3 regions of the Methylobacterium sp. 174MFSha1.1 genome follow, and region 2 is predicted to be linked to each of the others. Evidence: predicted binding sites of a transcription regulator. Region 2 holds the regulator's gene; each other region holds the start of a gene.
What was found. Region 2 encodes LexA, which represses DNA repair genes until DNA is damaged. Its sites were predicted from a motif close to TGTTCNNNNTGTGTTCNG; they were not measured.
Positions count from the first base shown of each region.

Region 1 (4,576 bases), on a different contig from region 2:
GGCTCTCGTCGAGGGCAAACCACACCGGCGTCTTGCGCGGCTTGGTGTCGGCGTACTCGCTGAACGAGGTGACCGGCACCAGGCAGCGGAACGCAGGCTTGAGCCAGGGTCGCCAGTAGGGTGAGGCGGGGTTGCGCACGTTGGTGACCGGCTGGGTGCCAACCTTCGGCGGTGGCGGGAAGCCCCAGCGCATCATCGTCAGCACCCGCCCGCCGTCGGCGGCGTGCACGACAGGCGCCATCTGGTCAGGGAAGATCCCAGGCAGCGGCGGCAGGTTGCCGGCCTCGTCGCGATCAACCGCGAAGGTGCGTCTGATTTCGTCCTGGGAACGGGCTTGGCTATAGAGGTTGCACATGGTCCGAGGATCGTAGCCGATTGGGCTCTCCCCGTCCCGCGAAGTGGCGCTGATCGTCCCTCGAGCTACGAGCCGCCGCTTCCCACCCTATGCGGCCCCCTCGCTTCCGTGCGCTTCAATCCGCGCAAGGTGGTCCTGATGCTGACGCTGAAGGTCCTCAAAGGCGGCAAGGAGCGCCTCCGCTTCGTTCGTCGGCAAGTCCTTCCGGCGCAGGTGAGCGATGAGGGCGCGTTGCTTCGCGATGTGCCGGGCACCGTTCTCGACGTGCCGCCTGACCATATCGAGTTCGGTTTCGCCTTCGTGCATACAGCATCATAGCAGGCGTACCCCGCCAGGAAAGCGTCCACGTCCCACCTGTTGCTGATGCTCGCTCTTGTGCAGGTATAACCACTCTCACGGGATGGTAGCGGACCGGGGTGTTCCCTCCGAAGAGACCCGGCCCGCCAGTCTCGCCGAAAGCGTGATCGGGAAGGCGAGACGACAAAGGTTTTGTATTCCATTCACTTGCGGACAACCCTTGCGGAAGGGTTAGACCATGTTAAGGCGGGCCGGGGCGTTTTCCTCCATTACGGAGACCCGGCCCGCCCGTGACGCCAGCCGAGCGGCTTTGGAGCGGCAGGCTGGTGTGACTGCTAGGCCAATGATCGCCTGCCGTGGTGGTTCCACGTCTCTGCATTCTCGTTCGTCATGGTCGCATCTCGCATATTGCGACAGTGGCCGGTGTGCCTCATGTCTGCTATACACCCATAGCAGCGGTTGCACTGCCACTGTGCAGGCGAACTCACTGAACGGCCGCACTCACCGTTGGCACCTCGCTCAACCGCGTCGTGAACCGCGGCGAGCGCATCTCGAACTTGGTCGACCAGGTGCGTTTCTCTACCAGCCCCGCCCGAGCCGGCACCACGGCACCGCGGCCGAACCGGCTGTTGCAGGCGTCCATCGCCGCCATCAGCGCGCCCGACTTCTCTCGGTCGTGCGCGTCGAACAGCGGCCGGGGCGCCTCGTCGAGCGGCACGAGGTCGGTAGTGACCAGCCCCGCCTTGCTGTAGCGCCAGGGCGTCGGGCCCTGCTCGCGCCAGGTCATCGCCACACCGCGGATCGCCGCGTCGATCAGGTGGCGGGTGTCGTTCGTCGCCTCGGGCAGGTGCACCACCTTCGAGACCGAACGCATCGGGTCGCCGCGGTCGTGCTCACTGGTGTGATAGAAGACCGTGACGGCCGAGACGGCGAGCCCGTCGCGCCGCAGCTTCTCGCCGAGGCGCGTAGCGTGCGCTGCCACCGCCTGCTCCAGCACCGTCCGCTCGGTGATCCGGGACGAGAACGAGCGGGTAACGGCGCATCCTTTCCGCCTGGCCGGCACGATCTCAAGCGGCAGGCAGGCCCGGCCGCGTAGCTCGTGGATGATGCGCTCGCCTACCACCGTCAGCGATTGCCGCGCCGGGCGGGGATCGAGGTCGCGCAGGTCCGCCACCGTGTCGACGCCCATGGCCTCCAGGCGAGCGAGCGAGGCGCGCCCGATCCCCCAGACCTCTCCAACCGAGATCCCGATCATCCAGGCAGCGCGCTCGGCCTCGTCGGAGAGGTCGCACACGCCCCCGAGCTCCGGCACCGTCTTGGCGATGTGGTTGGCGAGTTTGGCGAGCGTCTTCGTCGGCCCGATCCCGACGCAGGTCGGCAGGCCGGTCCACTGCCGGACGGTCGAGCGCAGATCCCGCGCCAAAGTCACCCGGTCGCGCTCGCGGACGTCGGACAGGTCCAGGAAGCTCTCGTCGATGGAGTAGATTTCCACGTCCGGCGCGAACTGCCGGTAGACGGTGTTCGCCCTCGCGCTCATGTCTCCGTAGAGGGCATAGTTCGAGGAGAAGACGCGCACCTTCTGCCGGCGGCACAGATCGCGGATCTTGAAGAAGGGCTCGCCCATCTTGATCCCGAGCGCCTTGGCCTCGGCAGTGCGGGCGATGGCGCAGCCGTCGTTGTTCGAGAGCACGATCACCGGTACGCCGGCGAGCTTTGGGTCGAAGACGCGCTCGCAGGAGCAGTAGAAGGAGTTGCCGTCGATCAGCGCGATCGCCCGGCTCATCGCTTGATGCTCGCGCGGGCCTTCACGTGGTGCCAGCGCACCGAGAACAGCAGCACGCCCCAGAGCAGCCCCTCTTCCAGGTCCTCCAGGGCGAAGTCCTGATCCATCTCCGGGTTGTCGAACGTGAGAGAGAGCCGGTTGCCGGTCATCACCAAGCGCTTCAGGCTCATCTCGCCGTTGACCACCGCCACGACGACGGCGCCGGAGGCAGGCGACAGAGAGCGGTCAACGACGGCCAGATCCTCGTCGTGGATCCCGGCGCCCTTCATGCACCAGCCGCGCACGCGCCAGATGAAGGTGGCAGGCGGGTTCGGGACGAGCCAGCGCGGAAGCTCCAGCGCACCTTCGATGAAGTCCTCGGCCGGGCTCGGGAACCCGGCGCAGAGCGTCGGGAGCATGAACGGGATCCGCACGAGCCCGCCCGCATCCGCCGCCTCCGCACCGACCCGATAGAGACTCACGCGCGCCCTCCGTGTTAGAACGAAAATAGAACAAACAGGCCGGAGGTTCCCGGTCAAGGCCACGCTTCGGGCCTGTGCGGAGCGGGGATGACAGGCTCGGGAGATCGTCATGGGAATGCGGACGACGTTCATGGTGCAGACGTTCGAGATCCACCGGAAGCGGCTGCGGCCGGGCAATCGGGACGTGGCGCCGACGGAGAGTGGAGCGCTCAAGCGGGCGGAGGCGATTTCTGGCCGGATGCCTGGCGCGGCGGCCCTGCGCATCGTGGCGGACGACGAGACGGGCGAGCTGGAGAGCTTCGCGATCCTCGGCCAGTTCGGTGAGGTGCCGGAGGATTTTGCAGAGCAGGTGAGCGGCGGGTGAGGACCGTCGTCGGCCAAGACGTGCCGTGGCCGAAGGGGGTGGGGCCAGTCGCAACGAAGCTCGATGTACATGAGTTGTCATCACAACGAGGGGGCTACAACGCGCCGCTCCCATCTAGGCTGGATCGGCTGAGCCGCCAGCGTCGGACTTAGCAATGCGTCCCAAATAGTTTGCATCACGTCCAGGATGAGCGATCTGCTAAGGCCTGTGGCCTGAACAACCTAGACACGCCCAACACAGCATGGATTGTATCCACGCGCTGAGGCATGTGCGGGTAGGCGATCAGTAGTTGCAGAGGATCGGAGCGGGTCAGTGCGCGTCCGACATGACGTCAAAGGATGCGTAACGCGCAGACAACGCGATGTTTTGCTAAATGTATGTGGCGCTCTTGCATTTAAATGCAAGCGAATCATTCGATTAGCAAACAAGTCAAAGATAAACAACTTTAGCTGGAGTTGAGACGGTGACTAATTACAATTTTAAATATATCCAAGGCTGTAATACTTATCGGCCGAATATATTCGAGACACAAGGCGCTACAGTTCAAGAGAGGAATTCTTTTTTTAAAGACAACAACACAGACGGTATATTCACGCCAGGCGAAAATTTATACGAACCATCTCGTAACATTACTTGGAAGTATATCGGTCATTATCAGGACGGAATATTGGTACAACTTAATGGTAACTACTTTTACGCATCAAATACAGCTCTCGGTTATAATAAGGAATTTACACCTCAATATGATAGCTATACACCTTGTTATTGCACTGGAACAGTGATCCGCATAGTGCGCTCCAATATCGAGACCGACGTCGCAGTTGAGCATCTCCAGGTCGGCGACCTCGCCGTGACTTCGTCCGGCGAGCAGCGCGCGATCCGCTGGATCGGCCACCGCACTCTCAACTGCCGCAACCATCCCCATCCGCTCGCCGTTCTGCCCGTCCGCATCGGCAAGGACGCGCTCGGCCCGGACAAGCCCGCTCAGGATCTCTGGGTTTCCCCTGGGCACGCCATCTGCCTGGACGTGGACGGCGAGGTGCTCATCCCCGCCTCCGCCCTCGTCAACGGCGCCGCAATCACCCAGGTCGCGGTCGACACCGTCACCTACTGGCACGTCGAACTCGACAGCCACGACGTGCTCGTCGCCAACGGCCTGCCCGCCGAGAGCTACCTCGACATGGGCAACCGCCGCTTTTTCGCGCAAGGGTCGGTCGTCGACCTCGCGGCTCACCCCGATGCGGACGCGGCCTCCCGCACCCACGCCGATTTCTGCCGGCCCTTCGTCGGCAAGGGTCCGCTCGTTGACGAGATCC
Region 1 is NZ_FPCB01000025.1:14,250-18,825, forward strand. Features, by position in the region: gene BM430_RS21310 (SOS response-associated peptidase) at 1-355, opposite strand, end outside; gene BM430_RS34825 (hypothetical protein) at 494-673, shown strand; gene BM430_RS21320 (Y-family DNA polymerase) at 1,137-2,435, opposite strand; gene BM430_RS21325 (LexA family protein) at 2,432-2,896, opposite strand; gene BM430_RS21330 (hypothetical protein) at 3,006-3,260, shown strand; gene BM430_RS21335 (Hint domain-containing protein) at 3,724-4,576, shown strand, end outside.
Region 1: BM430_RS21325 (LexA family protein) is a predicted target of LexA. The motif match lies at 2,912-2,929, and genes of this name have one in related genera.

Region 2 (4,576 bases):
CGACGAGCGTGGCGAGCGCGTAGATCAGGATGTCGTCCGGCTGCCGGCCCTCCTCGACCGCGGCCTGCCGGAGCGCGGCGACGCGCGGGGCGATCACCTGCGGCGAGGGACCCGACACGAACACGCATTCGGCGTGGCGGGCCGCGAAGCCGCGCCCCTTCGGCGAGGTCCCGGCCTGGTAGATCACCGGGGTGCGCTGCGGCGAGGGCTCGCCGAGATGCACGCCCTCGACCCGGAAATGCGGGCCTTCGTGCCGGATCGCCCGGACCCGGGAGGGATCGGCGAACACGCCCGCCGCCCGATCGCGCCTGACCGCGCCGTCGTCCCAGCTGCCCTCCCACAGCTCGTAGACGACCGCCATGTACTCCTCGGCGAGGTCGTAGCGGTCGTCGTGGGCGCGCTGGCGGTCGAGGCCCATCGCGCGGGCGGCGGAATCAAGGTAGCCGGTGACGACGTTCCAGCCGATGCGGCCCGCCGTCAGGTGGTCGAGCGTCGTGAAGCGGCGGGCGAGCAGGTAGGGCGCCTCGTAGGACAGGTTCACGGTGACGCCGAAGCCGAGATGCTCCGTCACCGCCGCCATCGCCGGCACGACGAGGAGCGGATCGTTGACCGGCACCTGCGCGGCGTGCCGCAGGGCGGCGGCGGGCGAGCCACCATGGACGTCGTAGAGCCCGACCACGTCGGCGAGGAACACGCCGTCGAAGCAGCCCCGCTCGAGCAAGCGGGCGAGGTCGGTCCAGTAGGAGGGGGTGGTGTAGTCGGCCGAGCGGTCGCGCGGATGGCGCCACAGGCCGGGCGACTGGTGCCCGACGCAGTTCATCTCGAAGGCGTTGAAGCGGATCATGGCTCGGTTGGCGTGGCGATAGGGCAGGAGAGATCGCTCGACCGATTATCACGTCGGCGTCCTTGGGCTGGCGCGGAATCGCGCCGCAGCGGGGCCGAAAGCCGTCGCGCGTCAGGTTCAGCATCCATACTGAGCCAGCTCGTCAGATCGAGCCATTCCAAAACCGGCGATCAACATAAAAAAATGTTTTCAGTCTCTCCGGTCGGGGAGAATATAATTCCTATGCCGTGGCATGGCAGGTATCCGGCCGATCTCTCCATCGAGATCCGCCAGAGAGACCGAAGACATGTTTGGGAAGCAACGGATTTTTGCCGCCGCACCCTTTGACGGTCGGACAGACTGTGATTGATAGGCGCCGAGACCACACCGGCGAGGCGCGAGCTCTTTCACGCCCCGACATTCCCGCCCGAGGATTCGATCCGATGTCGACCACCCGTCGAACCGTGCTCGCGGGCCTCGCCGCCTCGGCCGCCTTGAGCCGCCCCGTCCGGGCCGCCGCACCGCTGCGCATCGGGTACCAGCGCTCCTCGACGCTGATCGCCCTGCTGCGCCAGGACGGCAGCCTGGAACAGGCCCTGTCGGCGCAGGGCGTCGGCCTGTCCTGGCACGAATTCACCAGCGGCCTGCCGATCATGGAAGCGCTCAACGCCGGCTCGATCGACGTCTCGGCCGACGTCGCCGACACGGTGCCGGTCTTCGCGCAGGCGGCCGGCGCGCGCATCACCTACCTCGCGCAGGAGGCGGCTTCGCCCGAAGCCCAAGGAATCCTGGTACCGAAGGATTCGGGCCTCCGCTCCGTGGCCGACCTCAAGGGCAAGCGGATCGCGGTCACCAAGGGGGCGGGCAACCACTTCCTGGTCCTCGCCGCACTCAAGGAGGCCGGCCTGTCCTTCCGCAGCATCGTGCCGGCGTACCTGAGCCCGGCCGACGGGCGGGCCGCGCTGGAGAGCGGGGGCGTCGAGGCCTGGGCCGCCTGGGACCCGTTCCTGACCGCGGCGCACAAGCAGGCCGGCGCGCGGGTCCTGCGCGACGGGGCCGGGCTGTCGCTCTACAAGCGCTACTACCTCGCCGCCGACGCTTACGCGGCGGCGAACGGGCCGGTGCTCGGCCTCCTGTTCGGCAAGCTGGCGCAGACCGGGGCCTGGGTGAAGGCGAACCCGGCCGAGGCCGCCGCGCGCCTCGCCGCGCTCTGGAAGCTCGATCCCGAGATCGTCCTGGCGGCGAACGCCCATCGCAGCTATCGGGTCGAGCCCGTCACCCGGGACGGGCTCTCCGAGCAGCAGACGATCGCCGACGCGTTCCGCGCCGAGGGGCTGCTGCCGCGCGCCGTCGACACCGCCGCCCTCGAGATCTGGGCACCTCCTGTGCGCTGACCGGTCCGAAAACTCTGAGGCGGATCGAGGAACTGGTCCTGCTTCGGGCGGTGCCTCGGCGATGCAGGATGCCCAGTGATCGGAGACGATGCCCGGGTCTTCCCTGTTGCGCGGATATATTTCCGCCCCACGGGCGCCGCAGTTCCAGACCCGCTTGCGGAACACTTGCGGAACGCTTACCATGTTCGCGATTTGTTTCCGGAGCGCGCCAGCGCGGGGATGAGAGTGTCACATGCTCACGCGTAAGCAGTTGGACCTGCTCCGCTTCATTCAGCAGAGAATGCGCGAGACGGGCGTCCCCCCGTCCTTCGACGAGATGAAGGACGCCCTCGATCTCAAATCGAAATCGGGCATCCACCGGCTGATCACGGCGCTGGAGGAGCGCGGCTTCCTGCGCCGTCTGCCGAACCGGGCCCGGGCGATCGAGGTGATCCGCATCCCCGACGCGGTGACCGGGCCCGTGGCGGCCGCGCCCGTGCCGACCGCCGAGGTCGTGCGGTTCAACCCCAGCGTGGTCGAGGGCGGGCGCGCCCACGAGCCGAAGCGGCCCGCCGGCATCCCCGCGATGACGATGGCGTCGGACGAGAGCGGCCAGTCGGTCAGCGTGCCGGTGATGGGCCGGATCGCCGCCGGTACGCCGATCTCGGCGATCCAGAGCCAGAGCCGCTCGGTGGCGATGTCGCCGGACTTCCTCGCCAGCGGCGAGCACTACGCGCTCGAGGTGCGCGGCGACTCGATGATCGAGGCCGGCATCCTCGACGGCGACCTCGTGGTGATCCGTCGCCAGGAGACCGCCAATACCGGCGACATCATCGTGGCGCTGATCGACGACGAGGAGGCGACCCTCAAGCGCCTGCGCCGCCGCGGCTCCTCGATCGCGCTGGAAGCCGCCAACCCGGCCTACGAGACCCGGGTGCTCGGGCCGGACCGGGTGCGGATCCAGGGCCGGCTGGTGAGCCTCGTCCGCAAGTATTGAAGGACAGGACGGGGCGGACCGGATGCCGGCCCGCCCCGTCCTCCTTCAGAATCCTCGTGAGCCGCCCGCGCCCTCAGGCGGTCCGGCTGAAGACCCGCGACGCCGTCGGGAAGCCGGCGGCGGCCTGCTCGTCGAGGCCGAGATTGGCGGCGAGCAGGTGGCGCGGCGCCTGGGCGAGCCAGCCCGCCAGCGACGTCTCGCTGTAGACCCCGCTGTCGTGCACGCCGACGATCTCGGCCGTCCCGGTCCCGATATTCTCGACGGAATGCCCGCAGGCCCGCGGGATGTAGGCGCAGTCGCCCGGGCCCAGCTCCGCCACGGCCAGGCGCTTGTCCGGCCCGAACAGGGTCACGCGGGTGCGCCCCCGCAGGACGTAGTGCCACTCGTTCGCGCCCGGATGCCAGTGCGGGGTGTGGATCGCGCCGGGCGCGAGCCGCACGAGGAGACCCGTCATCCCCGCCGAGACCGGGAAGGCGCTCGCGGGCGCCACCCGCATCGTGCTGCCGGCGGCATCCACGATCGTGTCGCTCCCCGCCAGCCCGTAGCGATGCGACCGCGACGGCGCGAGCGGCCGCTCGGCCCGCGCGGCCGGGGCGTCGAGGGGCAGGACGGGGCCCTGCATGATGTAGGTCTCGCCCGGGGGCAGGGCTGCCAGCGTCGCCTCCGGCACGCCGAGGGCGTGGCCGAGGATCGCCGGATCGAGGCGGCTCATCCAGTCGGAGAGCCCGAAGGTGCCGTGCTCGCCGTAGAGGCCGTCGTCGAAGGCGAGGATCGCGTGGCACGGCTCGGTCCCGAGGGACTGGATCGCGTGGGCGTGGCCGCCGGGAAAGTACCAGGTGTCCCCGGGCGCGAAGTTGACGACCTCCATCTCGCCGGCGGCGTCGATCACCGTCGCCTGGCAATGCCCGGCGACGATGTAGCCCCACTCGGCGGAGGTGTGCCAATGCATCTCGCGCACGCCGCCCGGGTTGAGGAACAGGTGCGCGCCGGCGATCCCGGTGGCGATGGGGAGCTGGCGGGTCGTGACGTCGCGGGCCCAGCCGCCCGAGGTCGCCTTGATCGGCCCGGCGTCGAGCGAGATGGTGAAGGCCGGCGCCGCCCCCGCCTTGTGGGGAATCGTGCGCAGGAAGGTGCCGGCCGGGGCGACGTCGGCGCCGGCGGCGTGACCGTCATCGGCCGCGGCGAAGGCGCCGCCGACGGCGAAGCTGCTGCCCGCGGCCAGGGCTCCGAGGAAGACGCGGCGGCTGGTCTGGTCCATGAAGCCCTCTCGACGAAAGGGCGCGATGTCGCGACGAGTCCCGCTCGACCGAGGCGCCCAATCGCATGATCAGCGTTCCGGATCGACTGGGCGTCCTCCGTTTGGGGGACACTCAACCGGTGATT
Region 2 is NZ_FPCB01000054.1:11,952-16,527, forward strand. Features, by position in the region: gene BM430_RS30810 (LLM class flavin-dependent oxidoreductase) at 1-844, opposite strand, end outside; gene BM430_RS30815 (aliphatic sulfonate ABC transporter substrate-binding protein) at 1,267-2,217, shown strand; gene lexA (transcriptional repressor LexA) at 2,450-3,193, shown strand; gene BM430_RS30825 (cupin domain-containing protein) at 3,267-4,451, opposite strand.

Region 3 (4,576 bases), on a different contig from region 2:
CTCGCGCAACGCGTACCACAGGGTCTCGGTCGCGGCCTCGCCGGAGCCCGACCAGGCCGCGCGCGCCGCGGCGCGCTGGCGCCCCATCGCGGCCGAGAAGCCGTCGGTGTCGACGGTGATGCCGCGGGACTTCAGTGCGTCCTGCGTCAGGTCGAGGGGGAAGCCGTAGGTGTCGTAGAGGGTGAAGGCGGTCTCGCCCGACAGGCTCTGGCCCTCCGAGAGGTCGCGAGTCTCGGCGTCGAGGATCGACAGGCCGCGCTCCAGGGTACGGCGGAAGCGCGTCTCCTCCAGCCGCAGGGTCTCGGCGATCAGGCTCTCGGCCCGCGCGAGCTCGGGATAGGCCTGGCCCATCTCGCGCACCAGCGTCGGCACCAGGCGGTACATCATCGGGTCGCGGGAGCCGAGGAGCTGGGCGTGGCGCATGGCGCGGCGCATGATCCGGCGCAGGACGTAGCCGCGGCCCTCGTTGCTCGGCAGCACCCCGTCGGCGACGAGGAAGGACGAGGCGCGCAGGTGGTCGGCGATCACCCGGTAGGACGCCGTCTGCTTGCCCTCGGGCGCCCGCCCGACCTGATGCGCCACGGCGTCGATGAGGCTGCGGAACAGGTCGGTGTCGTAGTTGCTCTTCACGCCCTGGAGGATCGCCGCCATGCGCTCGAGGCCCATGCCGGTATCGATCGAGGGCCGCGGCAGGTCGACCCGGTTGCCCGGCTCGATCTGCTCGTACTGCATGAACACGAGGTTCCAGAATTCGAGGAAGCGGTCGCCGTCCTCCTCCGGGCTGCCGGGCGGGCCGCCCCACAGCTCCGGGCCCTGGTCGATGAAGATCTCCGAGCACGGCCCGCAGGGGCCGGTATCGCCCATCTGCCAGAAATTGTCGGAGGTGCCGATGCGGATGATGCGGTCGTCGGAGAAGCCGGCGATCTTGCGCCACAGGGTGGCGGCGTCCTCGTCGTCGGCATAGACCGTGACCAGGAGCTTCTCGGGCGACAGCCCGAATTCCTTGGTGACGAGGTTCCAGGCCAGCTCGATCGCCAGCGGCTTGAAATAGTCGCCGAACGAGAAGTTGCCCAGCATCTCGAAGAAGGTGTGGTGGCGCGCGGTGTACCCGACATTGTCGAGATCGTTGTGCTTGCCGCCGGCGCGGACGCATTTTTGGGCCGTGACGGCGCGCTGATAGGGCCGCTTCTCGACGCCGGTGAAGACGTTCTTGAACTGCACCATGCCGGCGTTGGTGAACATCAACGTCGGATCATTGCGCGGCACCAGCGGCGAGGACGGCACCGCTTCGTGGCCGTGCTTGGCGAAGTAGTCCAGGAAGGTGGACCGGATCTCGTTGACGCCACTCATGGGAAGAATCGTCTCTGCGGAAGGCGGGCCGGGCGGGCTCAGGACATCGGCGCATCGCGGGCGGCCCGCGGATGCATCCGCGTGTCTTTAGTCACGCGCTCCCCCCGTGTCGAGGCGGGCCCGGGCCGCTATCTGAGCCTGACGCAAGCGCGGCCGCCGGCCCGCCCGGCAGGACCCGTGCCCCATGACCGACGAAATCCGCCTCCTCGCCTTCTCGGCCGCCCTGGGCCTCGCCCACGTCATGGCGGCCTCGACCGCCGGGCTGTCCCAGCGCGGCGGGCTCGCCTGGGCAGCGGGCAACCGCGAGAGCGAGGGCGAGGTCACCGGGGCCGCCGCCCGGCTGAAGCGGGCATCGGCCAACTTCATCGAGACCTTCCCGCTCTTCGCCGCCCTGGTGCTGGCCGCGTCGGTCTCGGGGCGGCAGGGCGGCGCGGTGGCGTGGGGGGCCGAGCTCTACTTCTGGGCCCGGCTCCTCTACCTGCCGATCTACGGCTTCGGCATCCCGTGGATCCGCACCCTCGTCTGGGGCATCGCGATGGTCGGCATCGGCTTCGTGTTCGCCGGGCTGTTCGGCTGGGCCGGGCCGGGCGTTCCGTGACGAAAAAAGGGCCGCCGCGCTCGTCGCGCGGCGGCCCCGATGACCATCAGAACCGATCCGTCGGATCAGGCCGAGCCCTCGTCGAGGTCGTCGGCCGTCGGGGTCGCGTTCTCGAGGATCTTGTCGGCGACGAGGCCTGAATTCTGCCGGATCGAGGCCTCGATCTTGTTGGCGATGTCGGGGTTGTCGCGCAGGAAGCCCTTCGAGTTCTCGCGGCCCTGGCCGAGGCGCTGGCTGTCGTAGGAGAACCAGGCGCCCGACTTCTCGACGATGCCGGCCTTGACGCCGAGGTCGATCAGCTCGCCGACCTTCGATACCCCCTCGCCGAACATGATGTCGAACTCGACCTGCTTGAACGGCGGCGCCACCTTGTTCTTGACCACCTTGACCCGGACGCTGTTGCCGATCGGCTGGTCGCGGTCCTTGAGGGTCGAGATGCGGCGGATGTCGAGGCGCACCGAGGCATAGAACTTCAGCGCGTTGCCGCCCGTCGTGGTCTCGGGGCTGCCGTACATCACGCCGATCTTCATCCGGATCTGGTTGATGAAGATGACCATGCAGTTCGAACGCGAGATCGAACCGGTGAGCTTGCGCAGGGCCTGGCTCATCAGGCGGGCCTGGAGGCCCGGCTGCTGGTCGCCCATCTCGCCCTCGATCTCGGCCCGCGGGGTGAGGGCCGCCACCGAGTCGACCACCAGCACGTCGATGGCGCCGGAGCGCACCAGGGTGTCGGTGATCTCGAGGGCCTGCTCGCCGGTATCGGGTTGCGAGATCAGCAGGTCGTCGAGGTTGACGCCGAGCTTACGGGCATAGACCGGGTCGAGGGCGTGCTCGGCATCCACGAAGGCGCAGACGCCGCCCTTCTTCTGGGCCTCGGCGATGGTGTGGAGGGCGAGCGTGGTCTTGCCGGAGGATTCGGGGCCGTAGATCTCGATCACCCGCCCGCGCGGCAGGCCGCCGACGCCGAGCGCGATGTCGAGGCCGAGCGACCCGGTCGAGACGACCTCGACCTCCTGCACCTTGTCGCCCTTGCCGAGCCGCATGATCGAGCCCTTGCCGAAGGCGCGCTCGATCTGGGCGAGGGCGGCGTCGATCGCCTTCGACTTGTCTTTGTCCATGGTCGGGTTTTCCACCAGTCGCATCTGGGGCTGAGCCATCTCGGCGGGTCCTTATGGCAGGAGGGGCGGCAAGTCTCAATCGCGCGGCTGGGTTTTATGTACCCGTTTTGTTCTCATTCGGCAAGGGCGGATGGAGACATCGCCGGTGAATTCGTCAGTGAATCAGGCGCTCTCGAGGGCCCGCAGCAGGTTGGCGTTCGACCAGGACGGCCAGCCGGTCCCGGCGAAGTCGCGGTCGTGGCTCCAGATGTCGGCGTCGAGCAGCCAAGCGCAGGCGAGGACGTGGGCGTCGCTGGCCGAGCCGTTGCGGGAAGCGACGGCGTCCGAGAGCACGCGGGCTGCTTCTGGCAGTAATTCGGCATAGCCTACGGCCTCGACCACCGCGAGGCCGCTCAGAAGCGTTTCCGCCTGCGCCGTCGTTTCCCCCCGCACACCCGGCAAGGCGCGCAGCACACCGAGAACCTCATCGGCGGTGCGAATCGACGTGATGAGTTTTCGGCGTGCCTGGATTGTTTCGAAGGCAGCGCGGGACCGTCGTCCCAGGATGACACCTAGAATGATGTTCGCATCAACGACGATGAATGGGGAGGGAGGACGCGGCATGCCCACAAAGACGATCAATCAGATCGTCATTCGATACCGCGCTCCGCCAGCAATTGATCGATTGCGGCGTTCTCCTCTGGTGTCCGACGCGCCGCCGCCGCATCAATGTCGGCCAGCACCTTGCGCATGTATTCCGGAGGCACGCTACGAATCGGCAGCAGGATGCCGACGGTCTGGGTGCCGTTCTTGATCGGCACGGCATGCGGCAGCGCCTGGATGGCGCCGGCCGACATCTTCTGGAGTTCGCGCATGCTGATCGCGCTCTTCATGGCCGCCTCCTCGTTACATACATGAATGTAAGCGCGGCGGGCGGCGGCCACAAGGATGCGGGGCTGCATCACCCCGCCATCGTGGTCTTCACCGTCTCGACGAGCTGCTTGAGGCTGAAGGGCTTGGGCAGGAAGTTGAACTCCTCGCCGTCGGGCAGGTTCTTGCGGAAGGCGTCCTCGGCGTAGCCGGAGACGAAGATCACCTTCAGGGCCGGGTGGGTCTTGCGGAGTTCGCGCAGCAGGGTCGGGCCGTCCATCTCGGGCATCACCACGTCGGAGACGACGAGGTCGACCGGCACGTCGCGCTCCTGCATGATCTGCAACGCCTCGAGACCCGAGGCCGCCTCGAGCACGGTGTAGCCCTTCGCGGTCAGTGCCCGGCCATTGACGGCGCGGACCGGATCCTCGTCCTCGACGAGCAGGATCGTGCCGACACCGGTGAGGTCGCGGGCGGGCGCCTTCGCGGGCTCCGCCGCGGGTGCGGGTGCCGCCGCCACCGGGGCGGCGCCGGGCGCGGGCGGGGCGATCTCGGGCAGCGCCTCGGGCGCTTCCACCTCCGGCACCGGCACGTGGCGCGGCAGGTAGATGGCGAAGACCGTGCCCTGGCCGACGGTCGAGCGCACGTCGATGTAGCCGCC
Region 3 is NZ_FPCB01000008.1:145,079-149,654, reverse strand. Features, by position in the region: gene alaS (alanine--tRNA ligase) at 1-1,350, opposite strand, end outside; gene BM430_RS07120 (MAPEG family protein) at 1,535-1,948, shown strand; gene recA (recombinase RecA) at 2,014-3,105, opposite strand; gene BM430_RS07110 (PIN domain-containing protein) at 3,229-3,687, opposite strand; gene BM430_RS07105 (hypothetical protein) at 3,696-4,007, opposite strand; gene BM430_RS07100 (cell cycle histidine kinase CckA) at 4,007-4,576, opposite strand, start outside.
Region 3: recA (recombinase RecA) is a predicted target of LexA. The motif match lies at 3,164-3,181, and genes of this name have one in related genera.